Regions from separate parts of the Anoxybacillus kestanbolensis genome, predicted to be linked through region 3. Evidence: riboswitches for the same ligand, from Rfam matches in the RefSeq annotation. Region 3 holds a riboswitch; each other region holds the start of a gene.

Region 1 (10,326 bases), on a different contig from region 3:
TTGGTTTTGTTATCGTGACAACGTCGTTTCGCGTGGCGGGCTATGAAGCAACGTTTGAATGGATCGATAAAAACGGAAAGCAAGATGAAATGGTATATCATATGCCTGCGCTTGTCGGTCCGCATGAAGGCGTGTTAAAAACGGATGGGCGCATGACACCGCTTGTTGACACGCCGGCTATCATTAATGCGCGCAAGTTAAATACGGTCATTTGGTCTTTATTTTCTGGTCTTGCGTTATATGGCTTGCTTCGTCTTGTTTTACGCAAACGTATCGCAGCCGCATTACAACCACTTGTGAAAAATGTCAATTTAGATGTAGTTGATGAAATCGGCTATCGTTCCGTAGCGATCGGTTTTCCAGTGTTTACGCTCGGTGCGCTTATTTTTGCAATGATTTGGGCGCAAATTGCATGGACGCGTTTTTGGGGATGGGATCCGAAAGAAGTATGGGCGCTCATTACATGGTTGTTTTATGCGGCGTTTTTACATTTGCGTTTATCGAAAGGATGGCATGGTGAACGTTCCGCATGGCTTGCGGTCATCGGTTTTGCGATCATTATGTTTAACTTAGTAGTCGTTAACTTAGTCATTGCTGGCTTACACTCATATGCTGGATCTTAAAAACGCCTTCATTGCGAAGGCGCTTTTCTTATGAGAAGTAGAAAAAAGTTTGGCGGTTTTGTACAATAGTGATTGAGGAGGTATGACATCATGGAGAAGGAAGTTAAAATTTTAGTTGTTGATGATGAAGAACGAATTCGCCGCTTGCTTCGCATGTATTTAGAACGTGAGCAATACGTCATTGATGAGGCGGAAAATGGCGAGGAGGCGCTAGCGTTAGCGCTTGAAAATGATTATGACTTAATTTTGCTTGACTTGATGTTACCAGGAAAAGATGGTATTGAAGTATGTAAACAATTGCGTGAGAAAAAAGCGACGCCAGTCATTATGTTGACGGCAAAAGGAGAAGAAGCGAACCGCGTGCAGGGATTTGAAGCAGGAACGGACGATTATATCGTCAAGCCGTTCAGTCCACGTGAAGTCGTGCTTCGTGTGAAAGCGTTGCTTCGTCGCACAGCCAACTCTCCATATGTACCGACGGATACGACCGCGCGGGATGTGCTTGTTTTTCCACATTTAACGATTGATCATGATGCGCATCGCGTAACAGCGGATGGACATGAAGTCAGTTTAACTCCGAAAGAGTATGAGTTGCTTCACTTTTTAGCGAAATCGCCAGATAAAGTGTTTGATCGCGAGCAGTTGTTAAAAGAAGTGTGGCATTATGAATTTTTTGGCGACTTGCGCACGGTTGATACACATGTCAAACGGTTGCGTGAAAAACTAAATAAAGTGTCGCCAGCTGCCGCGAAAATGATCGTCACCGTTTGGGGTGTCGGGTATAAATTTGAGGTCGTGAATGAATGATGGCGCTATGGCGTAGTGTCGTTGGTAAGCTATGGCTGACGATTTTGTTGCTCGTTGCTTTTGTTCTTTTTATTTTAACGGTTTTGTTACTCGGTTTTTTTGAAAAATATTATTTAGAAAAGACAGGAGATCAGCTGACCCAACAAGCAATGAAAGTGGCGCGTGTCGTGGCAGAACATGATGAACAATTTGCACGCTCGATTGCGTGGACGATGGTTGATGACGTATCGAAGCTCATGATTATTATCGACGATCGTCATTATTGGTACTCACCGAATGAGAAGCTTGCCGACTTGCCGCTTTCATTTGTACAACAAGATCAACAGTTATCGCGCGTTTTTGATGGAAAAAAGGTAGTGAAACGAACATTAATGCCAAATCAAACGATGCGAAACAATGAATATAACGAGCTGTTTATTGTCGGTGTCCCGCTTCATATATCTGATGGAAACGGTGCTGTATTCGTGTATCAATCGTTGAAAGCGGTGGAAGAAACGACAAAACAAACGACGAAATTTATTTTTCTTGCAGCATTTATCGCGATTGTACTAACGACGGTATTCGCCTTTTTCTTGTCCACACGCATTACAGCTCCGCTCCGAAAAATGAGACAAGTGGCATTTGAAATTGCCCGTGGAAAGTTTGACTCAAAAGTGCCGATTGTTACTCATGATGAAATTGGGGAGCTGGCAATGGCATTTAATCAAATGGGGCGGCAACTGCAATTTCACATTAATGCGTTAAACCAAGAAAAAGAGCAATTGGCAAGCATTTTAAGCAGCATGGCGGATGGCGTCATTACGCTCAATCGAAATGGCGAAGTGCTTATTACAAACCCACCTGCCGACCGATTTTTACAAGCATGGTACTACGAACAAGGGCAGCGCGACGATTTATTACCCCTTCCTCCGCAAGTAAATGAATTGTTCAAAAAAGCGGTAACGGAAGAAAAGGAACAAGCTGCCGAAATCGCTTTACAAGGTCGCAATTGGGTCATTGTTATGACTCCGCTATACAATGGTAAAGTTATTCGTGGAGCTGTTGCGGTGCTTCGTGACATGACAGAAGAACGACGATTAGATAAGTTACGTAAGGATTTTATCGCAAACGTCTCGCATGAGTTGCGCACGCCGATTGCGATGTTGCAAGGATATAGCGAAGCGATCGTCGATGATATTGCGGCAACAGATGAAGAGAAAAAAGAACTAGCAAAAGTCATTTATGATGAATCGTTGCGCATGGGACGCCTTGTCAATGATTTGCTTGATTTAGCGCGCATGGAAGCGGGTCATTTAACGCTTCATCACGAACAAGTACCGCTCAAACCATATATAGAGCGCATTATTCATAAGTTTCAAGCGTTAGCGAAAGAAAAAGGAGTTCATTTGCTTGTTGAAATGAACGATGAGCTCATCGTTTCATTCGACCCTGATCGCATTGAACAAGTGTTGACGAACTTAATTGATAACGCTCTTCGTCATACAGATGAAGGCGGGGAAGTGCGCGTCATTGTCGATGCGGACGAAGAAGTAGTACGCATTTCTGTACAAGATTCTGGTTCAGGCATTCCAGAAGAAGATTTGCCGTTTGTGTTTGAACGTTTTTATAAAGCGGATAAAGCACGCACGCGCGGCCGATCGGGTACGGGATTAGGTCTTGCGATTGCGAAAAACATCGTCGAAGCGCATAAAGGAACAATTACTGTTCATAGCAAACTCGGAGAAGGAACGACATTTACATTTACATTGCCATTAAAATAGAAAAAATTTGTTGCTATTAACGATATTTTTCGCTATGATAGAAACGTAAAAATTGTTCGACAATTATATATGTCTGTTGCAAAAAGGTGTCGAACGGGCAACCTAGTAGACTTAATAGGGAATCTGGTGCAAGTCCAGAACTGTCCCCGCAACTGTAAATGCTGACGAAATGAAACGTGCCACTGTACAATTTGTACGGGAAGGCTTCAAAGTAGGATGACGCATAAGTCAGTAGACCTGCCTTTTTGCTTCGTCATTCGCGTCTTCGGGGAGTGAGACGACGAAACGACAAGAGGAGTAATTATCTTTTGTTGTTTCCAGCTCATTCCGTTTGGGGTGAGCTTTTTATTTTTATACATAAAAAAGGGGGAAAAATGATGAAATGGAAACATTACGTATGGCTTCTTGCGCTTTTGTTGACGCTCGGATTAGCGGCATGCAACAATAACGCAGAGCCAGCAAAAGAGACGAAGCAAGAAGCGAAAACGGAACAAGCCGCATTTCCAGTCACCATAAAAGATGCGGTTGGTGATGTCACGATTGAAAAAGAACCGAAAAAAATTGTTTCGCTTATTCCGAGTAATACAGAAATTGCGTACGCATTAGGACTTGGTGACAAAATTGTTGGTGTCAGCGACTTTGATAACTATCCAGAAGATGTGAAAAACAAAGAAAAAATTGGTGGTATGGAGTTTAATGTAGAAAAAATTATTTCGCTTCAACCAGACGTTGTGCTTGCGCATGCATCGAGTGCTCATAACTCTGAAGAAGGATTAAAGCAATTAAAAGATGCAGGCATTACAGTTGTTGTTGTACCAAACGCAACGTCGCTCAACGACGTATATGCATCGATTGAACTCATCGGAAAAGCGACAGGAAAAGTGAAAGAAGCGACAGATGTTGTACAACAAATGAAACAAAAAATTGATGCCATCGCTGAAAAGGCGAAAGAAGTGAAAGAAGAAGCGACCGTTTGGGTAGAAGTTTCTCCTGCTCCAGAAATTTATACAGCTGGAAAAGGAACTTTTATGGATGAGATGTTAACGATCATTCATGCGAAAAACGCAGCCGGCGACCAAGAAGGATGGCCGATGTTTACTGAAGAAGATGCGGTGGCGTTAAATCCAGACGTCATTATTACGACGTACGGTTACTATACACCGAACGCTGTCGAGCAAGTGCTCGCTCGCCCAGCTTGGAAAGAAGTTCCTGCGATTAAAAATAAACGCGTATACGATGTTAATTCCGATTTAGTTTCTCGTCCAGGACCACGTTTAGCTGAAGGGGTCGAAGAAATTGCCAAAGTCGTTTATCCAGACATTTTTAAATAACTATATGACTGCATCCATCATTGCGATCGTTGCACTATTATTAGGGATATCGATTGGATCACAATCGATTCCCTTTTCTTCTATATGGGACACGTTGTCGCATCATTTGTTTCATACACCGATGGACGTTCCCGCCACCATTTCGCAAATTATTATTGCGATTCGTGTGCCGAGAGTGGTGCTCGCCTTTTTGATTGGGGCGTCCTTAGCACTTGCTGGTGTAGCGTTCCAAGGGCTTTTAAAAAACGTTTTAGCTGATCCGTATACGATTGGAGTATCATCTGGCGCTGCTGTCGGAGCGGTACTCGTCTTCTTTTTTCAACTTCATTTGTCGTTTCTCGGACGCTTTACGTTACCGATCGTGAGCATTATGTGTGCGCTCGTGACATTATTGTTTGTTTTATTATTTGCTCGACTTGCAGAACGCAATATGGGAATTGAAACGATCGTTTTAATCGGCATTATCATGAATGCGTTTTTCGGCTCGGTTATTTCACTTATGGTTGCCCTTAGTGGTGAGGAATTGCGTCAAGTCATTAGCTGGCTCATGGGAAGCGTCGCGATGCGCGGTTGGTCATATGTTTCTTTATTTGTACCGTTTTTTATCATCGGTTCTCTCGGCTTATTTACACATATTCGCGAGTTAAACGCTTTTTCATTTGGCGAGCGAACAGCAGCAAACATTGGCGTACATGTGTTGCGAAAAAAGTTATGGATTTTACTTAGCGCTTCCTTGCTTACAGGCGCAGCGGTAGCTGTATCGGGCACGATCGGCTTTGTTGGGCTTGTCATTCCGCATATGACGCGTTTGATTTGTGGGGCAAATCACCGGAAATTATTGCCACTTTCTTTTTTGTACGGTGGCACGTTTTTAGTGTTAGCAGATGTTGTGGCACGAACGATTGTTTCACCGAGGGAATTGCCGATCGGAGTCATTACATCGTTCATCGGGGCTCCGTTATTTGCCATATTGTTATTTAAAAGTTTAAAACGGAAGACGGGATCAGTATGATTGATGTCAAACACATTTCGTATCAATATGGAGAAAAACAAGTATTACAAAACGTTTCGTTTACTGTTTATGAAGGTGAGTTTTTCGGTATTTTAGGTCCGAACGGGTCAGGAAAAACAACGTTAATGAAACTGTTAAGCCGAGATCTTTCTTTACAAGAGGGGGCCATTTTTATTTGCGGGCAGCATATTGAAACGTATAAACCGAAACAATATGCCAAACTCGTTGCGACGTTGCCACAACATACAGATGTTTCATTTGGATATACAGTGAAAGAGATGGTGGAACTTGGACGATATCCTTATCAGTCATCTCTCTTTCCGCAATGGACAGAGAAAGACGAACAAGTGGTCAACGAGGCACTTCATTGTGTGACGTTAGCACATAAACAGCATGTCTTATTAGAACAATTAAGCGGGGGAGAACGTCAGCGAGCAGCGCTTGCACGCGCGCTTGCGCAACAACCGCGCGTGTTGTTGTTAGATGAACCGACGAACCATATGGATGTGGCTCAGCAGTTTAAGTTGTTGAATTTATTAAAACAGTCGAAACTGACGGTCATTGCTATTTTTCATGATATAAACATCGCATCGCTCTATTGCGATCGTCTTCTTTTTTTGCGAGATGGAAAGGTAGTGGCGTGTGGCACACCGAAAGAGTTGTTGAATGAATCGATGATTGCATCTGTGTTTGAGACGAAGATGAAGCGTTACGAGCACCCGGTATTGCCAAAACCGCTTGTGACGTTTGTTCCATTTTCAGAACAACGAATTGATGACGTGTTATGGCACGTGAGGCAGGACGAAAAGCTGCTTGTCGTTGAAACGATAAAACCTTTTAAAGTGATTTCATCGGCTCTTGTTGGCGGCGGTATGCGTTGGGCAACAACGTTTGTGAATCGGCACGTTTCGCTTGATTATTATTGTGATGATGCTGAACGAGAGATGATTCAATTTTTGCGCCAAAGAGGATTTGATGAGCAATGGACCGTAGGAATGATGACAGCGGTCGATGTAAACGATGTCGCATTTGCATCTGTTCATGAAGATGTTCGTCTTTTTGTTGCAGTAACTGCTGGGGTGGGGAATGCCGTTGATAGTGCAAATGCGTGGCGTCGTACAGATACGGTTATTTCTCCTGGAACGATTAATACGTTTGTTTTCATTGATGGCCATTTGTCAGAAGCTGCATTTGTGCAAGCGCTAATGACTGTAACAGAAGCAAAAGCAAAGGCGTTGTATGATAAACAAGTCGTCGATCCACAAACGAATACAATCGCTACAGGCACGTCAACCGATTGTACGGCCATCGCCGCGTCTCAACAAGGAACATATTATGAATACGCAGGAACAATTACAACGATTGGTAAACAGCTAGCTCGTCTCGTATATGAAGCGACGCAAACAGCCATTGATCGTTATCGAAAACGAAAGGGTGAAAGTTGATGACGCATATATGGGCGGTATGGTTGGCACTTTTGCTCGATCGTCTACTCGCCGATCCCCGCCGCTTCCATCCCGTTTGTTGGATTGGACAAATGATTGCGTATATGGATCGTCGTTTCAATAAAGGAAGATGGCGAAAAGGAAAAGGAGTGTTCACTCTTTTTGTCGTCTGTACGTTCACATTTGTAATGGGTTACGCATTGATTGCAAGCGCATATCGACTTTCTCTTATAGTGGGGGTTTTCGTTGAAGCGATTATCATTTTTACTTCGATTGCGCCAACATCATTAGCAAAAGCCGCATACGATGTACTTGATCCGCTAAAAAGAGGTAACATCGATGAAGCGAGAAAAAACGTGGCGATGATCGTTGGACGTGACACAGAGAAGTTACAAGAAGATGGAATTGTGCGTGCGTGTGTGGAAACGGTAGCGGAAAATACGAGCGATGGAGTAACGGCGCCCCTTTTTTATGCTTTTCTTGGCGGGGGAGCGTTAGCCATGTTGTATCGCGCCGTGAATACGTGCGATTCGATGCTCGGCTATAAGAACGAACGATATGCTCAATTTGGCTGGGCGTCCGCTCGTTTCGATGATGTGCTTAATTACGTTCCCGCCCGAATGACAGCGCTTGCTATGCTCTTTGTCCATCGTGCCAACAGACGAGCATGGAAACTATTATTTCGTGATGCACGCAATCATCCGAGCCCAAATAGCGGATGGTGCGAAGCGGCGATGGCGGCGTTATTAGATGTTCAGCTTGGGGGAGTGAATACATATCAAGGAGTTGTATCTGTTCGTCCGACGATTGGCGATGCGTCCGTTCCGCTCACGTCTATGCATATCAAACAAGCTGTGGCGGTGATGAAACGAACGACCATTGCATTTACGATAGGGGGGAGTTTGCTTGCGCTTACCTGCACATGGGGCTAATCCGCAACGGTTATACGAAGCGATGCAAATGGAAGCCCCGCGTTCATATATTGATTTTAGCGTCAATGTAAATCCGCTTCAGCACGAACATGTGACAATAGAACAACAGTGGTTGCGTTGGATGAGTGAATATCCAGAAGAGCGAAGTGAGACGCTTCGTACGATCATTGCTGAACGAGAACATGTCATGCCGTCAAACGTCTTTGTTGGAAATGGTGCTGCTGAGTGCATTTATTTGCTTGCTGAACAATTTGCAGGAAAACATATTGGCATCATTGAGCCAACGTTTTCAGAATATCGTCAGGCATGTGAAGCTTACGGTTGTACCGTTCACTCGTTTATGCTAGATGAACATTGGCAACCACCGCTCGACCAAATGGTTGCGAACTTGCCGTCTTTACACGCGCTATTCGTTTGTCATCCGAACAATCCGACCGGTACCGTATGGTCAGAAGAAACGATGCATACGTTGTTAAATGCAGCGCATGATGAAGGAGTATATGTTGTCGTTGACGAAGCATTTTATGACTTCTGGATTGACGGTTATTCCGTTTCTTCTTTTTTACGTACGTTTGATCGTTTAATTGTGTTGCGGTCGTTAACGAAAATGTATCGACTGGCAGGTGTACGGCTCGGCTATGTGCTCGCACACGAACACGTCGTAAAAAAGTTAATGAAAAAACAGCCACCGTGGAGCGTCAATACGATTGCTCAACAAATAGCGAAACAATTATTAAAAGACGATGCATTTGTGGAGCGAACGAAAGTGTACATTGCATCGGAGCGAAAACGAGTATTTGAACAATTGAATGAACTTGGCTACAAATATTCACCGTCTGTCGTCAATTTTTATATGTTATACGACGAAACGATCACGCTTTTTCCTTTTCTTTTACAACATGGTATTGTCGCGCGGCATACGTTTAATTTTCGAGGGCTGGACGGAAAATATGTCCGTTTTGCGGTTCGAACGAAAGAGGAAAACGATCACCTCCTCTTTTATTTAAGAAGGTGGAAGCAATGATTGTATTTATTAGCGGAGGGGTGCGTAGCGGAAAGTCTTCATTCGCAGAACGATGCGCGAAAATGATCGCCGAACCGACTGATTCCCTTCATTATATTGCCACGGCGCTGCGGACAGATGAAGAAATGGAAGCGCGCATTGCTCACCACCAAGCACAACGGAAACATGACGGATGGCAAACGTGGGAACAACCGTATGATCTCGATTGTATCATGCCGATGTTTGGTGGGTGTGATGTTGTTTTACTTGATTGTTTAACCAACTTATGGGCTAATGAGCTGTTTCGCGATTATATATGGGATGTGAAGGAAAAAGTACCACGTATCGTGCAACAAATTAAGCAATTAGGGAACAAAGCAAAAGGGCTTGTGATTGTAAGTAACGAAATATTTTATGACGGTATACCAAACGAACGAGGAACGTATACGTATATGCACGGTCTCGGTTTATTGCATCAACAGATTGTTGCGTGTAGCGATGTAGCCATTTTGATGCGTTACGGCTTGCCCATTGTGAAGAAAGGAAGATGGCCATGTGGCACGGAGTGGTCTTAGCGATACAGTTTTTAACGATCATCCCCATTCGTATGCAAGTGGATTGGAATGAACGAACAGCGCGTGTGGCTGTCCTTTCGTTTCCTTTCGTCGGTGCAATCATCGGACTTTTTCTTGTTGCCATACATGTGGTACTGTCCGATCACATTTCTTCGCTTGTTTTGTCGTTTTTATTATTATTTTCCTCTATCTTTCTTTCAGGAGGATTGCACGCGGACGGATGGATGGATTGTAGCGATGCATATTTTTCGTATCGTGATCGACAGCGACGTCTCGATATTATGAGCGACTCTCGTGTCGGAGCATTTGCGGTGTTATCCATTTTATTTTTGCTCGGTTTTCGTTTCATTTTTATGTTTGAAACGGTTTCTCATATGTCGTTGTTTTCCCTTTTTTGTATTCCGTTATTTTCTCGCTTTGGAATGACGTTGCTTTTATTGACAACACCACTTGCGAAACAAACCGGGATGGCGGCAGCCTTCCGCCAACATATCGATCATCGGTATGCGCCATTTCTCGTTGTATACGGCCTGATTGCTTTGTTATCGTTTGAAACGATCGTATTATTCTTATCATTAATGTTGTATTATGTTGTCGCGCGTGTGTTTGCGATAAAGCAGTTTGGTGGGATGACAGGAGATGTGCTAGGTGCGTTTATTGAAGGGAGTGAAACATGTTTGTGGCTTGTCATTTGGCTATTACATATATTCGCCATTTTGTAACGAAAGAAAACGAGGAGAAACAATATATCGGTTGGACGAATGTACCTATTGTAAAGCAACCGCGTGTGTCGCATCAGCTTGAAGCGGATATTGTCATGACAAGCGACTTGTTCCGT
Region 2 (10,326 bases), on a different contig from region 3:
AAACGTTGAAACACCAAGAATATGCTCATGAAGAAATTCAACAAAAGGTGGATTTGGCAAGCGACATCGAACACATTGTTCAAAAAGCAAAAAAGTTAGTTGATCAAGAAAAAATAGAAATGAGTAATGCCCAAAAAGTCAAAGGAATTCGTGGGAATCGTTCAATGGAAAAAGAAGAGAGAAGGAAAGAAGAAGCCTTTTTATTAGCGGATTCTGACCAATCGACTCAAAGAACTATTTCAGAAGAACATGTCGAAGACACGCAGCCGAAAAAGAGCGTTTCCAGAATCGAGTTATTACGACAAAAACAAAAGGAGAAGTTGATGCATGCAAAAAACAGTCAATGAAACACAGATTCTGCATGGTAAAACAGTAGTTGATGCGATTTATAGCCCTCAGATCGTTCAAGATTATGAAAACAATCCATTGATTGAAGCACTTCCTCCTATTCTTACGGAGGAAGAAGTAATTGAACAAATATCCGTATTCCCTCCATTTAATGAAAAAGAACGTTCGTTGAATGCTAATTATCGATTTCATTGTGTGCAGAGGCTGTTTCAATACTTTCAACCATTTGAAAAACATTTAGACCTTGAACAACGAATTTCAAGAGCCATCCGTCAAGGATATCTGCACCGAAATCCAATGCAAAAAGAAGAAGTCATGAGAATTCATGAAAGTTACCAAGCGATAAAAGAGGGGAAATTTTTAAAGAGCTATCAAACAGAAACAAAACGAACAGCAGCTGGCTTTACGCTTATTGGTCTTTCAGGAATCGGAAAATCGACCGCAATTGAAAGAGTGTTATCTTTTTATCCGCAAATTATTAAGCATCATGAGTATCAAGGGAAACCATTTATTTTTACTCAGATTAGCTGGATGAAGCTGGACTGTCCGTTCGATGGTTCATTAAAAGGCTTATGTATAAGCTTTTTTGCAGAATTGGATCGATTGCTGGGATCCAACTATCTAAACAAATTTGGGTCACAAAAAAATACTACAGATTTAATGTTACAGCGAATGGCTCATCTGGCAAGTCTCCATGGGATAGGCTTACTCATTATCGATGAGATTCAGCACCTCAGTCTTAGTAAGAGTGGCGGATCGGACAAAATGCTGAACTTTTTCGTCACATTGGTTAACACCATTGGTATTCCTGTTTTGCTGGTTGGAACAAATAAAGCTGTTTCGGTTTTACAAAGTGAATTCCGGCAAGCAAGACGGGGAAGCGGACAAGGGGATATGGTTTGGTCCCAGATGCCAAAAGATGAGTCATGGGAGTTATTTGTCGAAGGTATGTGGGAATATCAGTGGACAACCAATTATACACCGCTAACCAGTGAATTCAGTGATTTGATTTATGAGGAAAGCCAAGGAATCCTCGATATTGCTGTCAAACTCTTCATGCTATCACAGGTAAGAGCGATTGCAACAGGGGAAGAAAAATTAAGCAAACAAATCATCAAACAAGTGGCAAACGATAGCTTAAGGTTGGTTCGACCGATGTTAAAGGCATTGAGATCAGGAATTCCAAGTGAGATTGCCAAATACGAAGATATTCGTCCCATTGATATTGATGAGGAAATTGAAAAATATAAAGCCTCCATTGATTTGCAAGAAAAGATTCGCATTCAAAAGAAGATACAAGAACAAAAACGTCAAAAAAGGGAGCAATCCCTTTTAGAAGAGGTGACACTGCAACTGTTAGCTATGGACTTTGAGCCCAAAGAAGCCCAGACCGCCCTAAAGAAAGTCTTTAAAAAGTTTGGCGAAGATATTGAAAAACCAATGGTGATAAAAGAAGCGATAAAACTCCTTATTGAAAAGGATGAGAAGAAAGACAATGCTCAAATCAAAACCAAGAAAGCCAAATCAAAATCGGAAAATTATTTGGGTCACTTAATGGAAGAAGCAAGGAATAAGAAAAAATCAGTTCACGAATGGTTTCTTGATAAAAACATTGTCAAACAACCTTTAGATGATTTTTGGGAGGAAGATGACCATGCTACTTTGGTTTCCAACGCCGTATCCTGATGAGCTTCTATATAGCGTATTCGCGAGGTATCATGTGCGGTCCGGAAATACAAGTCCTAAAATGACGACCGAAGAATTGTTTGGAAAACGGACCATCCGATCAGTTTGGGACTTACCAGCCAATTTGAATACTTTGTTGAGTCGAATGGGTCCTTATTGGGATGCAGATAACCTAATTTTCAACCATACGATGTATTCATATTATGCAGCCTTTTTGCTTCCAAAGCAGGCAGATCAAGTAAAAAAATCCATGATGGATGATAAAGGGAGTACCATTCATACCCGTATCGGAGTTTCAGCAAGTAATGTGAAAACAAAAACGAACCTTTGGGTATGTAGTGATTGTATCAAAGAGGACATGGACACGTATGGCGAAATGTATTGGCATCGTATCCATCAAGCTCCTGGCGTGTTTATTTGTCCAAAACATGAAACGATATTGGAAGAAACAGCGGTATCTACAAAAACTGAAAACCAACATGAATATGTAATCGCAACCCCTTTTATTGAAAGAAAACGGATGAACCTGGATGGGTTGCAAAAAGAAGAACTTCAGTTGCTTTTAAAAATTGCTCAAATAACGGAGTCCCTGCTAACAAATAGGCATCTCCAGACACAAGATAATACCGTTAGGGAAAAGTATGTTGAGCTTTTAAAACAAAAAGGATTTGCCAGTCCTAATGGGTTTGTAAAACGTGATAAATTATATCAGAGCTTTACTTCAAAGTTTTCCGACCGCTGTTTGGAACTTTTACAGTCTCCAGTATTGTTCGAAGAAACCAATTGGTTAACGATGATATTTCAAAAACACCGGAAGTCCTTTCATCCGATACGGCATATACTAGTCATGCTGTTTTTAGAAACCGACTTGAATCATTTGTTTAATAAAGAGCAGTATCATCCTTTTGGTAAAGGTCCTTGGCTATGCTTAAATGTCGCATGCCCCAATTATCATAAACCAGTTGTTACATCTTTAACGATAACCAGATGTTATGATACAGGGAAACCGGTTGGAACATTTCGTTGTGACTGTGGGTTTGTTTTTTCAAGGAGAGGACCTGATAAAAACAGTAATGATCGGTATCGTATTGGCACGATAAAGGAATACGGTAAGGTTTGGAAGGATAAACTGACCGAATTAGTGAACGAAGGGTATTCACTTACAGATATATCAAAAGAATTACAGGCGGACCGAGCAACAATCAAAAAGTACGCTGCCGAATTAGGATTAAAAGTACCATGGAAATTACCAAAAATCGAAAAGGAAAACCAAGAAGATCCGTTGGAACGATACGAAGCCCAATTAGCCGAAAGAAAAAATAAATGGCTTGAGCTACAAAAGTTATACCCTGAAAAATCAAAGACGGAATTACGAAAAATGGCACCTGATGTTTATGCGTTTTTGTACCGACATGATCGTGATTGGCTTAATAAATATTCTCCTTCAAAGAAAAGAATTCAACCCTCTAAGCAACGTGTAAATTGGGACAAGCGAGATGAAGAAATCTTAAAAATGGTCAAGGAAGCTGTTCGGACATGGGATTTGGGAGCTGAGAAGCCAACAAGGATTACAAAGACAGCCATTGGCAAGAAAATCAACCACTTGTCCTTACTTGAGAAAAAAGGTGATAAATTACCCAAAACCATGAATTATATTTCTCAAGTAGAAGAAAGTTTAGAATCGTTTCAAATGAGACGGGTGGAATTTGTAATCGAGAAATTAAAACAAGAGGGACAACCTATCATTGAATGGCAAATTTATAAAAAGGCAGGACTTCGACCGAACGTTTCAAATAAGGTGAAGAGGTTTATTTCTTTAAAGATAGTTGATTTAAATACTGTTTAAAAAGAGATGTTTAACAGGTGAAAAGTATGTGAAAAATTTAACATTTGATCAAATTTGAAAAATTAACTTGACGATTTGCTATATTATGGTTATAATTAAATTGAAAATAACAGAGATATGTTTTGCGGAGTCAAATCATATCAAAATCTAAATTTTAGGTGGGTAGAAGCCCATCTAAACTAATTTGAATTGAATTATCAATAATGCGTGGCATTATTGATGCGAATTTTTTCTTTAGGAGGTCAGATGTTCCTGATCTCCTTTTAATTTATGGAGAGGAGAAGGCTTCATATGGAAAGGGTCATGATTTTTATTGATGGAAATAACTTTTATCATGCGGCAAAAAATTATTTAAACCAGAGTCCAAAGTATAAATTAGAGGAACTTTGCCAAAATGTTACAAACAAAAAACCTAATAGATATTTATTGAGAAGTTACTTTTATACAGTAAATGAACCACATCAGCAAGCAATTATAAATGCCTTAAAAAAAATTCCACGTATTTCTGTTAATGCAGAAGGGTATTTAAAGAAAAATAGAATTCCAGGTATTACATTTGACCCTAATGATCCTAGTACATATATTTCTGAAGAAAAAAGAACAGATATTAATTTAACAACTGACTTATTAGTAGGAGCATATATGAATAGTTATGATACTGCAATTATTTTTAGTGCAGATAATGATTATCTCACACCTATAAAAGAAATTCAGAAAATAGGAAAAATTGTGGAGTTGGTTATTACAGAGGGACAACCTATCTCCGAAAATTTAAGAAATACTGTTGACGAAGTATTTGAATTAAATGAAGATGATTTTAAAAATTGTTGGAATGGCACATATATATCAAACAGAAGACAAGCTCAAACCACTCCTTAACACCAATGAAAAGAAATCGCTTAAGAAAATTTTTTGAGAAAAAAGCTCTTAAGGGAAACAAAGAGGTGGCTTTTTCAGTCACCTCTTTGTTTATTTTTTATTTATTCATTTTTAGTACCCGACTTTTTTGTCACGCAAAAAAAAATCGTGGTACCCGACTTTATTTTTTACGAAATGTAAAATCGAACGTAAGAATGCGGGGTTTATCGTTTCACAGTACCCAACTTTTTTGTAATTTAACAAAACACACGTCACGATGTATGTAATCGGACGTGTGTTTTTTCGTGTAAATATTTATGCCTTGTTGTTTCGTTTGTTTTGCTGATACAGTTGTACGATTTGTTCCTCCTGTTCGCGAATGATGACTTTTGGAACAGGCGTCGGTTTTTTGTTTTGATCGATGGCGACCATTGTTAAAAAGCATGTCGTTGTTAAGTGATGTTCGCCTGTAAATAAATCTTCTGTTTCGACTTTGACGAATACTTTCATGGATGTGCGACCGGTCGAGTAGACGAATGCTTCGAGTTTTAAAATGTCACCTACTTTTGCGGACGAAATAAAGTCAACTTTGTCGATCGAAACGGTGACGACTGCTTTTCGCGCATGGCGCATGGCGGATATTGCCGCAATTTCATCAATGTAAGCTAAAACGGTACCGCCAAAAATCGTGCCGAGATGGTTCGTATCAGAAGGTAATACGAGACGCGTTTGAATCGTTTTTGACTGCTCGACGCTTACTTCCATGATTTCATCCCTCCGTACGCTAAAAGACGCTCGCGGTATTCGCGTGCTGCCTCTACCATCACTTGAAGTGCGGCAATCGTTTCTTCTTCTTTTCGAGTTTTTAATCCGCAATCTGGATTGACCCAAAATTGTTCTGGACGAAGAACGCGAAGTGCCCGTTCGATTTGTTCGCTTAGTTCTTCTTTTGTCGGAATGCGTGGGCTATGAATGTCATACACCCCTAATCCGATTCCCTTCTCATACTCATATGTTTCAAATACAGAAACAAGTTCACCATGGCTTCGTGACGATTCAATGGAGATGACATCCGCATCAAGCTCATCAATGATATGCATCATATGTTCAAACTGTGAATAGCACATATGGGTGTGAATCTGCGTTTCCTCTTCCACCGATGAGGTAGCGAGGCGAAACGCCATAACGGCATCTTCCCAATACGATGCATGTTTTTTTGTTTTCAAAGGCAATCCTTCCCGTAATGCTGGCTCATCGACTTGAATGATGCGTATTCCTTCTTTTTCTAACTGCAATACTTCCTCACGAATGGCGAGGGCGAGCTGCACCAGCACATGTTTTCGTGGAATATCGTCGCGAACGAACGACCAGTTTAAAATAGTTACTGGTCCTGTTAACATTCCTTTCACAGGTTTAGTCGTTAATGATTGGGCATATACTGTTTCTTCTATGGTCATCGGTTGTTGATAGGCAATATCGCTAAAAATAATAGGTGGGCGCACACAACGTGATCCATATGATTGCACCCAACCGTTTGTTGTGCATGCCATGCCTTGCAGTTTTTCACCGAAAAACTCCACCATATCTGTACGTTCAAATTCGCCATGGACAAGCACATCGAGCTGAAGTTGCTCTTGAATGTCGATCCATTTTGCGATTTCTTTCTTTATAAACGACTTGTATTGCTTGTCGTTCCATTCGCCTTTTTTCCACTTCATTCGAGCTTGGCGCACGTCGCTCGTTTGTGGGAAGCTTCCAATCGTCGTTGTCGGCAAAAGTGGAAGCTGCAAATGGGCTTGTTGTGCTTTTTGTCTTTCGCTGTAAGATGTTCGGTTTAATGGAACGGTTGTGATATCGTCTGTTTGTTTAGATTGACGGAACTTGGAAAAATAAACGTTTGTTTGTTCATCGTATTTGATTAGCTCGTCGATCGTTACGTTTCCGTTCATATACTCTGTCAACATACGTATTTCATCTAATTTTTCATCGGCAAATGATAAAGCCCCAGCAAGCTCCGTCGGCAATGCATGTTCATGTTTTGTCGTGACAGGAACATGCAGTAAGCTGCAAGACGGTTGAATGATCAGTTGTTCGGCAACGTTTGCTAAATGATGAAGGAGCGTTGCTTTTTGGGCAAGCGAGCTTTTCCATACATTGCGACCGTCTACAATCCCAGCAACTAATATTTTATCTTTCGGAAATCCGTACGTGTTTATGTTTTTCATGTTCTCGCCATCGTCATGCACGAAATCAAGCCCAATGCCTGCGACAGGTAAAGCAACGATTTCACGATAATGCGATACGCTATCAAAATATGTTTGTAAAATAAGGTTTATATTTGGTACATCGCGATGAAAAACTTCATATACATCACGAAATGCATCGACTATGTCATCGTCTATATCTTGAACGAGAATCGGTTCATCGATTTGGACGAATGACACGCCCGCTTCGCTTAGTTGTTTGAATAATTCCACATAAAGAGGAACTAATTGTGCGAGATGTTTGCGCCACTCGTGTCGCGCGTATTGCTTAGAAAGCAAAAGAAACGTAATCGGTCCAAGTAATACAGGCTTTGTTTCTAAATTGAATGTTTCTTTTACAAGCTTGTATTCTTTCAATAGGCGATTATCCACTAATTTCGGCTTCGTTTGCCCGATTTCAGGCACAATGTAGTGATAATTTGTATTAAACCATTTCGTCATTTCAAGCGCATGTTGCCCATTTGTCCCACGTGCCATTGCAAAATATTGCTCAAGCGTATCGTTTATTTGTTGAAATCGCTTGGGAATATACCCAAACATAAATGCGGTATCTAGCACGTGATCGTATAAAGAAAAATCTCCGATCGGAATGAGATCAATTCCTTTCTCAAGTTGTTTACGAATGGAATCGAGTCGAATCGTTTCCATTGTTTTTGTGAATTGATCTTTGTCTATTTGCCCATTCCAAAAAGATTCTAATGTTTTTTTCCATTCTCTTTTTTCACCAATGCGCGGATACCCTACATTTGAACTACGAATGAACAAGTTAAGCACCTCCAGTTATTTATATCCCAATCAAGCAAAAAAACCCTCTTCCAAACAGAAGGAGGGCATAGCTAGCTCGTATTGAGATACATGAAGTGCCTCAAGATCATATGTCCTCACTCCTCCCTATGACGCGTAGGTCGTAAGTGCATACAACAGGCAGGTCTCCTGACTTAGCTTCATCGCTGTTTATCTCCTTCCCATTTCAAATGAAACAGTGGATTGTGATAAACAGCTCTGCATCACAGTGGCGCGACCGTGTTGGACTTTCACCAAACTTCCCTTTTAAGATTCACAGCATGTGTGAACCACCTGTTGCGTGAACTTATTATGTTATTGTATAAAATTCAGAATAAACGAACTTTTTGTTTTTTTCAACAGAAATATTAATGTATTTTTACATAAAACATAAAAATAATGTAGTAATCACCCTAACGTTTGTGAATTTTTTGATTTGTATGCATATTGATGGTCAGCTATGGAGGATTTTTTATTTAATGCTATCAATAACATCATAGTAATAATGCAAGCTGTGCCAATCCATTGAAAAAAACCAAAAGGTTCTTTTAACCAAAAAACGGTTGTTAAAACAGCGGCGAGTGGTTCAATGTTGCCTAATAGGCTTGATTCTTTAGGCGAGAGACTTTGTAAGCTTTCGATATAAAACCAAAATGCAATCATTGTACCGAATATAATAACGAAAATTAAGTATAAGTACGTTTCTATGGTTAAGTGTTTAAAATCCATTTGCCAGGGTGGATGAACAAAGCTTAGTGCTAAGCCGCCAATCACCATGGACCAGCCGACAACGACAAGTGAATGATATTGTTTCAGTAAAGGAACAGCATATAGAGTATAAAATGCTAAAGCGATGCCAGATAAAAAACCCCAAACAATTGCGAGCAGTGGTACAGATAGTTGGGAAACAGAACCGTTTGTTAATAAGAAAAAGCAACCAACTAAGGCGAGCGAAATAGCCAATACATCTCTTTTTGTTATAGTAGCTTGTCTGTGAAAAACGGAGTAAATGATAATCATAACAGGTGCTAAATATTGCAATAATGTGGCGACAGCTGCGTTACCATGTTTAATGGAAGCCATATACGTATATTGAACAGCCAGCATACCGAGCAATCCGAAGGTAATCAATGAGATAACTGCTTTTTTCGTTTTCCAAACGGAAAATATTTGTGTGCGCTCTTCTTTCCTAACAAATTGAACGATTAAAAGTAAAAAACCAGCTACGAGTAATCTTGTCGTTACAAGCCAATCTACATCGATGCCATACTGAAAAAGTTTTTTTGATACAGTTCCCCCAATCCCCCAAAATAATGCTCCGGTGATGACTAAAAATAATCCTTTTTTTCTATTCATGATTCATTTTTCACCTCGGAATATAAAAATAGTACTATGATAGTTTGTATAATAAGACAAAATACATTATAAATCATACAAAGATTGAATAAAAAAATATCACTATATTGAGGTGATAGTGTGCAAATAAAGGATTTTATGGTTGATCGAAATTTAAAAGAATTAACTGAACATCGGACGGTTGCGTTGCCAGTTGCATGTTACGAGACAATTATTAATCAAAACGTTCATGGATATATACCGCTCCATTGGCATGACGAATTACAATTTATTCTCGTTATAAAGGGTCAATCCATTTTTCAAGTTAATGGGGAAAATATCGTTGTTGGAGAAGGAGAAGGGTTGTTTATTAATAGTGGCTGTCTGCATATGGCAAAAGATATGGATGATTCGAATTGTGCTTATATTTGCTTAAACGTTTCGCCTAGCTTTATACTGTCACAAGAACTTTATGCCACCTATGTAACTCCATATATTCAAGCGACTAATTTATCTTACTTACAATTACATCCAAACGAACTATGGGGGAAAAATATTTTGGATGCTGTCAGAAAAATAAACGAATTGATACGGAAAAAATCCTTATACTATGAACTAGACATCTTTATCCAGTTAACATTCATTTGGAAAAATTTAGTTATGAATGGTTTTCAATTAAAGTACGAGCGGATGGAAATGCTAAAGAGCCATCGAATGAAACAAATGTTAGATTGGATACACACACATTATGCAGACAAAATACTTTTAGAAGATATTGCCCGAGCTGGCCAATTGAGCCGTTCCGAGTGTTGTAGATACTTTAAAAAATTTCTCAAAAAAACACCACTAAATTATGTAATAGAGTATCGAATTCAAAAAAGTTTAATTCTCTTGCAAAAAGATCATTTGAATGTTACAGAGGTTGCCTACCAAGTCGGTTTTAATAGTACAAGTTATTTTATTGATCGATTCCGAAAATATATGAAAATGACACCACTGTCTTATAAAAAACGTATGAGTAACTTTAATTCAAACAGATCGTTCGATTGAACTGTAACAAATGGTCTATAACAAGAGCCGCTTTGTTTTATGGCGGCTCTTTTTCATTGAAAAGACCTTTATTACTTAAAAATACGCCTTGAGTCGTAGTTGAAAATATAGCTATGGGACATGATGAACAAAGATGAGAATCGGTAAGATGAAAGC
Region 3 (10,326 bases):
TCTTGTTGTTGTGCTAATGCAAAGTTATACGCCCATCTGGCAACACCTGCGCATTGAAAAAGCTTCGTCTTTTGCTTATTGTTGGGCAGAAGCATGACTTTGTACGTGCGAATCATCTTCTCCCAGCCCCTTTTTGACTTTTTTCACATAAAATGATCATCAGATTTTTATAAAATTTTTATAAATATTTATACATTTATCATGAACAGTCAAAAGCCCCCCTACGATGAGCAAACGTCGCATTCTTCAATCGTTACGGCAGTGCTGCGAACGTAATACGTCGATTTTAACCGTTCTTTCCATGCCGTTAAATGTAAATCCAAAAGATCTTTCGCTTTAATCGTGTTGTATACGTAAAGATTAAAACTTAACGACTGATCGACATGTTTTTGTCTAGCGGCATTTTGACGAATGCTCATCTTTTGATCCACTTCATAGGCATTTTCGTAAAACCAAAATGTTTTGGCATTTAAATCAGGAACGGTAACAGGAATTTTATAATTTTTCTTTTCTTCAAAATATAAGCGATTAAAGACAGGGTCGCATGACGCCGTTCCGTTTGCTAAAACGGATGTCGAAGCGTTTGGCGCAGGCGCCATGAGATACCCATTACGTATCCCATGTCTCATCACTTGTTGCTTTAACTCATCCCAATCTAACTCATCGTGGGAATGATAACCGCGAAGGTCAAAATATTTCCCTGTATGCCAATCAGAACCTGCAAACTCCGGATATGCTCCTTTTTCTTTCGCTAATTCCATGCTTGCTCGAATCGTTAAATAAGCGATTTTTTCAAATAGCTTGTCAGCGAAATCAACGCTTTCTTCGCTATTCCACTTGATTCCTTTTAACGCCAATAAGTGATGCCATGAAAATGCACCTAGACCGATTGCCCGATATTTTTTATTTGTCATCACCGCTTGCAACACTTCAATGCGATTTTCGTTTAAGTCGATGACGTTATCGAGCATACGTACTTGAATCGGAATTAATCTTTCGAGTACATCGTCTTGTACGGCGCGAGCGAGATGAATGCTAGATAAGTTACAAACGACAAAGTCGCCTGGCTTTTTATGAATAATAATTTCACCATCTTGCGTATACTCTTTTGTTACGGTAGTCGCGCTCATATTTTGCATAATTTCCGTACATAAATTGCTAGAATAAATCATGCCCGCATGTTTATTTGGATTCATTCGATTCGCTTCGTCGCGATAAAACATATAAGGTGTACCCGTTTCTAATTGTGATTTTAAAATGCGCTTCATAATTTCAATGGCAGGTACACGTTCTTTACTTAACTCTGGGTGATTGATACATTCTTCGTATTTTTCGCGGAACGAACCACACCCTCGTTCTTCATCGTAAAAATCTTCAAGACCTAGCGGATTCCCATCTTTATCTTTCCACCCCATCACTTTTTTCACTTCATGTGGGTCAAATAAATACCAATCGCCACGCTTTTCGACTTGTTCCATAAATAAATCAGGGATGCATACGCCATAAAATAAATCATGGCATTTTTGCCGTTCATCGCCGTTGTTTAGTTTCGCGTCTAAAAATGAGAAAATGTCTTTATGCCAAACGTCTAAATAGACGGCAATACTTCCTTGTCGCGTACCAAGCTGGTCAACCGATACAGCGGTATTGTTTAATTGACGCATCCATGGGATGACACCAGACGATACGCCTTTAAATCCTTTAATATCCGAGTTGCGTGCCCGAATTTTACCTAAATATACACCAATCCCTCCACCGCCTTTTGATAAACGCGCGACGTCTGTATTTGATTCATAAATGCCGGTTAAGCTATCGTCGACTGTATCAATGAAACAACTCGATAATTGACCGTAAGATTTACCTGCGTTGGCGTACGTTGGTGTAGCGACCGTCATGTATTGGTTCGATAACGCCCAATACGCTTCTTTGACAAGCTCCATTCGTTTTTCTTTTGGCTCATTCACCATCAGCGTAAGAGCAATGGTTAAAAAACGTTCTTGTGGCAACTCATAAATTTCTCCGTCATATCCTTTCGCTAAATAACGATCAACGAGTGTGCGTAATCCGATGTATGTAAATTGCTCGTCTTTTTTCGGATCGATCCATGTCCCCGCTTCTTGTAGTTCTTCTTTCGTATATCGTTCAAGTACAAACGGATCGTAAATACCGAGATCAACGAGCATTGTTTGTAACTCATAAAAGTAGCGGTATGTGTCGGATACATCATAACCCCGATTTATAGCAGCCTCATTGTATAGCTGTTGTAAATAAAGGCGTGCTGCGACAAACGTCCAATCAGGTTGTTCTACGGTGATTTCGTCAAGTGCATTTAAAATGAGTTTGTTCATCATGTCATCGTATGATTTTGTATACGTCAGCGACCGTATCGTACGCTCGATGTATCGCTCGCTTGATAAGTGTGGAAAATCTTTGAAAATATGAAACAATAATGTGCGGGTCGTTTCTTCATTTACTTCTGTTTGTTGTTTTATGTACACCATATAACATCCCTTCCCCTAGAAAATAAAAAAATCCGCTCTCGTTGAGCGGATGAAACGATGGTAAAAGCATGCCTTTTTCCATCGTTTCATCTTCTCAATCCCCGAAGAATATGAAACGATACAAGGAAGGCAGGTCTCCTGACTTGCGCTTCTTCCTACTTTGGATTCCTTCCCATATATGCGCCATAAAACAGCTGACATATACAGTGGTGTTGTTTCCATTTCGTCTGCGCACACAGTTGCGGGGACAGTTCTGGATTCGCACCAGATTCCCTATTAAGTCCGTTTGGACACCTTCGCTTGTCGGTTTCAATATATAGTTATTATCTTGTTTATCATCACAATATATTGTGTAAAAAAGGTTTACGTTTAAAACTATAACGAAAAATCTCAACATTTGCAATCATTATTTTTCATCCTTTGCTACATAGCGTCGATCTTTCATAAACAGCCGCCAAAAATAAATGAATCCTGGAAATAAAATTGCAAAACCAACGATATACGTCAAAAATAAGGCACGAAACGTATTCGGGTGTGTAAATCCCGACTCAATGGTTACATTCGGATAAATCATATACGGTAAATGAGCTTTCCCATATGCATAGCTCGCACAAAAATATTGCAAAACGATCGCACCCACCGCAAGACGCGGTATTCCGCGTCCATGTTTCTTTTTCCATGGGGGAAGAAAAAGCGCCCCGCCAGCTAAAAGGAACAATATGACGGAAGCGACAAGCCATGGCCAATGAGACATCATTCCATCGTATAGCCACCGTGCTTCATTTCGCATCGTAATCATAATCAACATCGAGGAGAGAAGGGCGAATGGTCCTATAATAAGCGCATCGCGACGATAGATCGCATATGCCTCCGCTTCATTCGCTTCATTTGAGTAATCCGCTAATAAAAGCGAAGAAAGAAAAAGTGTGCTTGTAATCGCAAAGGCAATAAACGCATACTCATGTGGGCTTGTAAATAGACGATCGAGCCGAAGACGACTGACACCATTCATTGTTTCAACGAAAGACCCATGTGTAATGGGCAAGACGCTAATTAAAAATGCTGGAATAAGCAAGCCGCTTATGCCTGAAATGTAAATGAGCACTTTTTCATATTTAGGGGCAACGTGCGAAAAAACGAGAAATGCACTACGAACGGTCAGCAAAAGTAAAATAATACTACCAGGGATAAGCAAGATCGTTCCAAGTATAAACGTCGCCCCAGGAAAAAAGCTAACGAGCGCTACGACGATGGCGACGATAAAGACGTTCGTTACTTCCCATGTTGGCGATAAATATCGATTTGCGATTTTCGTTGCTTTTGTTTGTGGACGATTCATATATACCATCGACCAAAAACCTGCTCCGAAGTCCATCGTCGCCATGACGGCGTAAATAAAAATAAATCCCCATAAAATTGAAATCGCAATTAATTCATCTGTCATCATCTTGCTCCTTTCTATATGTGTATAGACAACTGTTGTTCAATCGGATGGCGGCGAAAATACGATCGCAAGACGAGCACGACGGCGATGAGTAAAAATACGTAAATGGACGTAAATAAAAGAAAAAGTGTTCCTAAATTTGTTGATTGTGTTACAGCTTCTGCCGTTGTCATCATGCGATAAATGACCCATGGTTGTCTGCCTGTGCAAGCAAAAATCCAGCCAAATTCAATGCCGAGAAGAGCGAGCGGCCCAGCAGTAACAACTGTCCGCATAAACCAGTTTGGAAATGTATATTGTTTCTTTATGCGATACCAAATGAATCCGACAGTTGAAAGTAGGAGAAGAAACATGCCAATTCCGACCATGGCGTTAAAAAGTGTATGGACGAATAGAGGGGGCCACCATTCTTCTGGAAAATCATTTAACCCGACAACGACGGTATCGAAGCGATTACCAGCTAAAAAGCTAAGCAACCACGGAATTTCAATTCCCCATTTTACTGTTTGTGTTTCGCGATCTGTAAAACCACCGATAACGAGTGGAGCGTGTGACTGCGTTTCAAACAATCCTTCAGCAGCCGCTAATTTTTCTGGTTGATATTCATGAAGAAGTTGAGCTGATTCATGTCCGTTTATTGCCGTGAGTAAAGAAAATACGCCACCGACTGTTAACCCGAGCATCAGTGCTTTTTTATGAAAAAGCTGAATGCGCTCGTTATGTTTATTTTTCAACATCTTGTAGGCAGCGATGGAAGCGATCGTAAACGCTCCGGTCATATAGGCGGATAAAACAACGTGTGTGGCTGTGACGGCAAAGCTCGGATTAAAAAATGCTTTCCATGGATCGACGTCAACAATTTGTCCATTTTCGATGCGAAAGCCTGTCGGTGTACCTTCAAAGGCATGTACGTTCGTAATTAAAATGGCAGAAGCAGCTGCCCCGATGGCCACAAATATTAAGCTTACGATGCGCATCGTTGGTGAAATGCGGTCAGCTGCATATACGTAAATGGATAAAAATAACGCTTCAACGAAAAACGCATAAATTTCAATTTGAAATGGTAGTGCCATCACTTTTCCGATTACTTCCATAAAACCGGGCCATAGAAGGGAGAGCTGCACTCCTGCAATCGTACCGGATGGAATGGCTACACCAAGCAAAATGGCGAGCGCTTTTGTCCAACGATTTGCCATGATGGCATAGTCATTGTCTTTCGTTTTTTGATATAGTAGCTCAGCCAATAAAATCATAAGCGGAATCCCAACGCCAAGAGTGGCGAAAATAATGTGAAATGCCATCGTTGTACCAAAAAGCGTTCTTGCTGTTAATACGTGGTCCATACCGAAATGTTCATCCCTTTCCATACATTGTCGTTTCCTAGTTTGATTTGAAAAGGGAAAAAATATACAAAAAAATAAGCGACCGTTATGATCGCTTATTGTAGAGCTTTTTTTAGTGCAGAGATGTTGTCATTCATAATTGCGAAGTAGTCTTTGTTGTTTTTTATATCATCATTTGTTCGTGCTTCTAAGTTGTGAAGGATAAGTACATCAGCTCCGATTTCGTTTTTCACAACTTCAGCAATTTTCGATGTTACGTTTTGCTCAAAAAAGATATGGTGTATGTCATGGTCTTTGGCGATTTGAATAATCGAAGCAAGCTGCTTTTGCGATGGTTCATTTGTTGGTGACAATCCTGTTACACTTATTTGCTTGATGCCGTATCGTTTTTCCCAATAGCCGTATGCCGCATGAGCGACAAGAATTTCTTTTCTTTTTGCTTCTTTTACTAATTGTTGAAATTGTTGATCTAGTTGTTCAAGCTGTTGTTTTAGCGAAGTAAAGTTTTGTTCAAAATCGTCTTTTGCTTCCGGTTTTAGTTTTGTTAACGTTTGTTTAATCGTTTCAGCCATTTGGATTGAATATATCGGATCTAACCAGACATGAGGATCTACATCACCGTGCTCATGCTCATCTTCATGGGCGTGTTCATCTTCATGAGCATGTTCGTCCCCATGAGCATCGTTGGCTGGAAGCAATTCCATCCCAGCTGTTGCTTCCACGAACTTGACGTGTTCATTCTCTAGCGTTTCGACAACGCGGTCAACAAATCCTTCCATTCCTTGACCGATGTAAATGAAAGCGTCAGCATCTGCGATTTGTTGCATCGTTTTTGCCGTCGGTTCGTATGTGTGCACATCAACGCCGGGAGGATATACGCTTTCCACTTGAACGTGCTTGCCACCAATTTTTTCAGTAAAGTCTTGAAGAGGGTATACAGTTGTATAAACGATAAGTTGATCGTTTTTTTCCTCATTCTTCGATTCATTCGTCTGTTCTTGTTGCGAGCATCCAAACAATAGCAGTGTGCTCGTAAGTATAATGGATAAAATGGTTTTTACCTTCATCTTCCTCCTCCTTCCAAATAAAGAAAGATGTTTCTGATCGTCAGATAACATCTTTCTCACTCCTGTTTTATTATATCGTAATCGTTACGATTTGAAAACTATGAAACAGAAACAAATGGTGGGAGTGGATCGACAAATGTTGACCAATCTTTGCTCATTTCTTCATCTGTTAATAAGCATGTATCGAGTGAAGAAGAAATGGCTTGTTCATCCATATCGATTCCAATAAACACGAGTTCTGTCATGCGATCACCATACGTATCGTTCCATTTGGCGCGTAATTCTGGTTCTTGTTGTAAAATTTGTTCACGTTCATGTGGAGGATATGTGGCAATCCATTCGCCAGCCCCTTGAATCATAATGGACGGTCCAGCTTGAGAAAGAAGTCCGCACATATTGTTGCGCGACGCGAGCCAGAAAAATCCTTTTGCACGAACGACTTCAACCGGCCAGTTTTCAAGCCAATGCATAAGTCTTTCAGGGTGAAACGGGCGACGGCGGCGATATACGAAAGAAGAAATACCGTATTCTTCCGTCTCAGGTGTATGTTCTTCGTTTAGTTCTTTCATCCATCCAGCCGATTGACTTGCTTTTTCAAAATCAAATAAACGGGTATTTAAAATGTCATGAAGTGCCACTTTTCCGTACGTTGTTCGAATGATTTTCGCTTCTGGGTTTAATTTACGAAGAAGTGCTTCTAATTCGTCCGCATCTTCTTCCGAAATACAATCAATTTTATTTAAAATGAGCACGTTTGCAAATTCGATTTGGTCAATTAATAAATCAACGACTTCACGCACATCTGTTTCATCGATCGCTTGTTTGCGATCTAATAACGTTTCACCGGAAGCGAAATCATGCCAAAAACGATGAGCATCGACGACAGTAACCATCGTATCTAATCGACATTTCGATGTTAAATCGATCCCGAACTCCTCGTCAATGTACGTAAACGTTTGAGCAACAGGAATTGGCTCGCTAATGCCTGATGATTCGATAACGATGTAATCAATGTTGCCAGCATCAACGAGATTTTCGACTTCTTTCATTAAATCTTCTCGCAACGTACAGCAAATACACCCATTTTGAATTTGTACAAGCTTTTCTTCTGTACGCGAAAAACCGCCTTGTTTAATTAATTCAGCGTCAATATTGACTTCACTCATGTCATTGACGATGACAGCGATTTTTAATCCGTCACGATTATTTAAAATATGATTAAGCAACGTCGTTTTTCCAGAACCTAAATAGCCGCTTAATACGGTAACAGGGATTTTCATTTTCCTCCTCCTTTTGATAAAGCGTAATTATTACGATTTACAACGTTTATCATATCGAAAAAAAAAAGAGAAAGGGCAATTATTTTTGCTCTTTTTCTGGCACAGGATCAAATCCACCTGGATGAAATGGATGGCACTTTAAAATGCGTTTGATTGTTAAATAGCCTCCTTTAAGTGCACCGAAGCGACGAATCGCTTCTAATCCGTAATGCGAACAAGTCGGATAAAAGCGACATGTCGGTGGTTTTAAAGGGGAAATAAATCGTTGATAAAAACGAATGAGTAAGATGAATATATGTTTCATGTAATACGCCCGCCCCTATTTTTTCTTATTGTAACATATTTGGACGAAACAATTCCAACAAAAAAAGATGAAAAAAGTCGGACTTTTGTGTATGATAAAAACGTAACAATTGAAAAAGAGGTGACATATATGCCTTCAGTAGAAAGCTTTGAACTAGACCATTGTGCGGTCAAAGCACCGTACGTTCGCCATTGTGGTGTTCATCAAGTCGGTAGCGACGGTGTTGTGAATAAATTTGATATTCGCTTTTGTCAACCAAATAAAGAAGCGATGCAACCGGCAGCGATTCATACACTTGAACATTTACTAGCGGTGCACATTCGTAAGCATGCTGAAAAATACGCTCATTTTGATATTATCGATATTTCTCCGATGGGATGTCAAACGGGGTATTATTTAGTCGTTAGTGGCACGCCAACAGTCGAAGAAATTATTGATTTGCTTGAGGCGACGATGAATGAGGCATTGACGGTTACAGAAGTGCCAGCTGCAACGGAAAAAGAGTGCGGTCAAGCGAAATTGCACGATTTAGAAGGAGCTAAGCGACTTATGCGATATTGGCTATCGCAGCCAAAAGAACAATTGAAAAAAGTATTTGGTTAAAAAATAAAGGTTCAGATGTTACATGTCTGAACCTTTACTTTTTTCACTCGGCAATTCATCAATAGTATGTTTGTATTTGTATGCTTTTGAGGTCGTTAAAACGCTTAAAATGAGCACGACAAATACAATGATGATAGAAATAATAAAAGTGAGCAACATACATACCCCTCCATCCTCCATTTTAAATTTTAATATGAAAGCATATTGTTTTCCAAAAAATTTTTTGTTTGTTACAATGAAGAAAGGGAAAGTTTATAATCGAGGAGGGAACAAGGATGAAAGAAAAATTAATTGACATTGTCAACAAACAAATTGCGAACTGGAATGTGTTATACGTAAAATTGCACAACTACCACTGGTATGTGAAAGGACCACAGTTTTTTACGCTGCATACGAAATTTGAGGAACTATACAACGAAGCAGCTCTACATATTGATGAGCTAGCAGAGCGTTTGTTAGCGCTAGGTGGAAAACCGTTAGCGACGATGAAAGATTATTTAGCGGTAGCATCTGTACATGAAGCAAAAGGAAATGAAACGGCGGAAGAAATGGTAGCGGAAATTGTTCGCGATTTTGAAACGATGATTGAAGAATTGAAAGCTGGCATGGACTACGCAGGAGAAATTGGAGATGAAACAACAGGCGATATGCTTTTAGGCATTCATCAAAGTTTAGAAAAACATGTATGGATGCTCAAATCGTTTCTCGGATAAGGTGGGAGTGGCCCCACCTTATTTGCATGTTCAGTCGCAGATGAGTGCTTTTGTTGCATGAAAATAAATGAATCGACTCACACTAACTGTAACAAACGAAAAAGAGGTGGGTCGATGAAAAAAACGTATTATGTTTCGGTGGCACGTGGTGAGATTTCACAAGTGAAAACGGCTTCACCATGGGAATTTCGCATTGAAGCGACGGATGAAGAAATCATTCAATTACGGGAGTATTTTGATGAAATGTATTCATCCGATTGGCAATCGTTTTGGCGTGCACATGTGCCATATGTGCAATATCATTATGATCGGCCGAACGACGGGTATGACAACGCGATGAAAAAAGTGTATGAAATGATTTATGAACTTGGTGATGAAGAAGCGAAACAACAAATTGAAACGATGGGTGTCATACAGTTATAAAGGCTGTCGACAACTTTACTGTGTGGTACAATGAAGAAAACATACAGTTGAGGGTAGACGGTGATGATTGTATTTCAAGATTACTACGGATACAACGTTCGACTTTCTTTTTCTGACCATCCTTTCTCGCAGCAACCGAAACATGTTTTCGTTATTTGTCGGTACGGTGGTCGTTGGTTATTGACAAATCACGCTGTACGTGGCTTGGAGTTTCCAGGCGGGAAAATAGAGAAAGGAGAAACGCCAAAACAAGCAGCAATTCGCGAAGTAAAGGAAGAAACGGGAGGGGTCGTTGAAAAGATCACGTACATTGGACAGTATGAAGTCAACCGTCCGAATGAAACGATTGTAAAAAATATTTATTTTGCCCATGTTAAATCTTTGGAACAAAGGGAGTCGTATTTTGAAACAAATGGCCCTGTGCTCATTGAGCATATGCCAGATGAAATAGCGAAAGATGAACGATTTAGTTTTATTATGAAAGATGGCGTATGGACATATACAAAACAAGAGTTACAGCGGCGGGGAATGTTGTAAAACCCCACCGCTTTTTGACGTGTGGGGTTATGCGCCCTTCACTAATTTCTTTTCAAGCCAACTTACAAGTTGATACATGATGCTTGAAAGTAACGCGATCATAAGCAAACT

What was found. Region 3 has a riboswitch for cobalamin ahead of BO219_RS08595 (ribonucleoside-diphosphate reductase subunit alpha). Riboswitches for the same ligand answer to the same signal wherever they lie in the genome.
Region 1: another riboswitch for cobalamin. It lies ahead of BO219_RS05105 (ABC transporter substrate-binding protein); the one in region 3 lies ahead of BO219_RS08595 (ribonucleoside-diphosphate reductase subunit alpha).
Region 2: another riboswitch for cobalamin. It lies ahead of metE (5-methyltetrahydropteroyltriglutamate--homocysteine S-methyltransferase); the one in region 3 lies ahead of BO219_RS08595 (ribonucleoside-diphosphate reductase subunit alpha).

The regions. Positions count from the first base shown of each region.
Region 1 covers NZ_MQAD01000005.1:532,569-542,894, reverse strand. The annotation lists gene ccsB (c-type cytochrome biogenesis protein CcsB) at 1-623, shown strand, start outside; gene BO219_RS05115 (response regulator transcription factor) at 714-1,430, shown strand; gene BO219_RS05110 (ATP-binding protein) at 1,427-3,190, shown strand; cobalamin riboswitch at 3,258-3,449, shown strand; gene BO219_RS05105 (ABC transporter substrate-binding protein) at 3,565-4,521, shown strand; gene BO219_RS05100 (FecCD family ABC transporter permease) at 4,487-5,533, shown strand; gene BO219_RS05095 (adenosylcobinamide amidohydrolase) at 5,530-6,978, shown strand; gene cbiB (adenosylcobinamide-phosphate synthase CbiB) at 6,978-7,910, shown strand; gene cobD (threonine-phosphate decarboxylase CobD) at 7,885-8,934, shown strand; gene BO219_RS05080 (bifunctional adenosylcobinamide kinase/adenosylcobinamide-phosphate guanylyltransferase) at 8,931-9,488, shown strand; gene BO219_RS05075 (adenosylcobinamide-GDP ribazoletransferase) at 9,461-10,210, shown strand; gene BO219_RS05070 (histidine phosphatase family protein) at 10,168-10,326, shown strand, end outside.
Region 2 covers NZ_MQAD01000028.1:17,027-27,352, forward strand. The annotation lists gene BO219_RS12390 (Mu transposase C-terminal domain-containing protein) at 1-347, shown strand, start outside; gene BO219_RS12395 (AAA family ATPase) at 328-2,034, shown strand; gene BO219_RS12400 (TnsD family Tn7-like transposition protein) at 2,003-3,880, shown strand; gene BO219_RS12405 (NYN domain-containing protein) at 4,172-4,759, shown strand; gene BO219_RS12410 (acyl-CoA thioesterase) at 5,054-5,503, opposite strand; gene metE (5-methyltetrahydropteroyltriglutamate--homocysteine S-methyltransferase) at 5,494-7,767, opposite strand; cobalamin riboswitch at 7,909-8,098, opposite strand; gene BO219_RS12420 (DMT family transporter) at 8,194-9,141, opposite strand; gene BO219_RS12425 (AraC family transcriptional regulator) at 9,262-10,170, shown strand.
Region 3 covers NZ_MQAD01000013.1:81-10,406, forward strand. The annotation lists partial or broken gene BO219_RS08590 (helix-turn-helix domain-containing protein) at 1-116, opposite strand, end outside; gene BO219_RS08595 (ribonucleoside-diphosphate reductase subunit alpha) at 222-2,501, opposite strand; cobalamin riboswitch at 2,614-2,814, opposite strand; gene BO219_RS08600 (cytochrome d ubiquinol oxidase subunit II) at 2,908-3,945, opposite strand; gene BO219_RS08605 (cytochrome ubiquinol oxidase subunit I) at 3,960-5,288, opposite strand; gene BO219_RS08610 (metal ABC transporter substrate-binding protein) at 5,384-6,355, opposite strand; gene BO219_RS08615 (GTP-binding protein) at 6,454-7,635, opposite strand; gene yidD (membrane protein insertion efficiency factor YidD) at 7,715-7,939, opposite strand; gene BO219_RS08625 (S-ribosylhomocysteine lyase) at 8,069-8,542, shown strand; gene ytzI (YtzI protein) at 8,561-8,701, opposite strand; gene BO219_RS08635 (Dps family protein) at 8,818-9,255, shown strand; gene BO219_RS08640 (hypothetical protein) at 9,370-9,678, shown strand; gene ytkD (RNA deprotection pyrophosphohydrolase) at 9,742-10,215, shown strand; gene BO219_RS08650 (ABC transporter permease) at 10,243-10,326, opposite strand, start outside.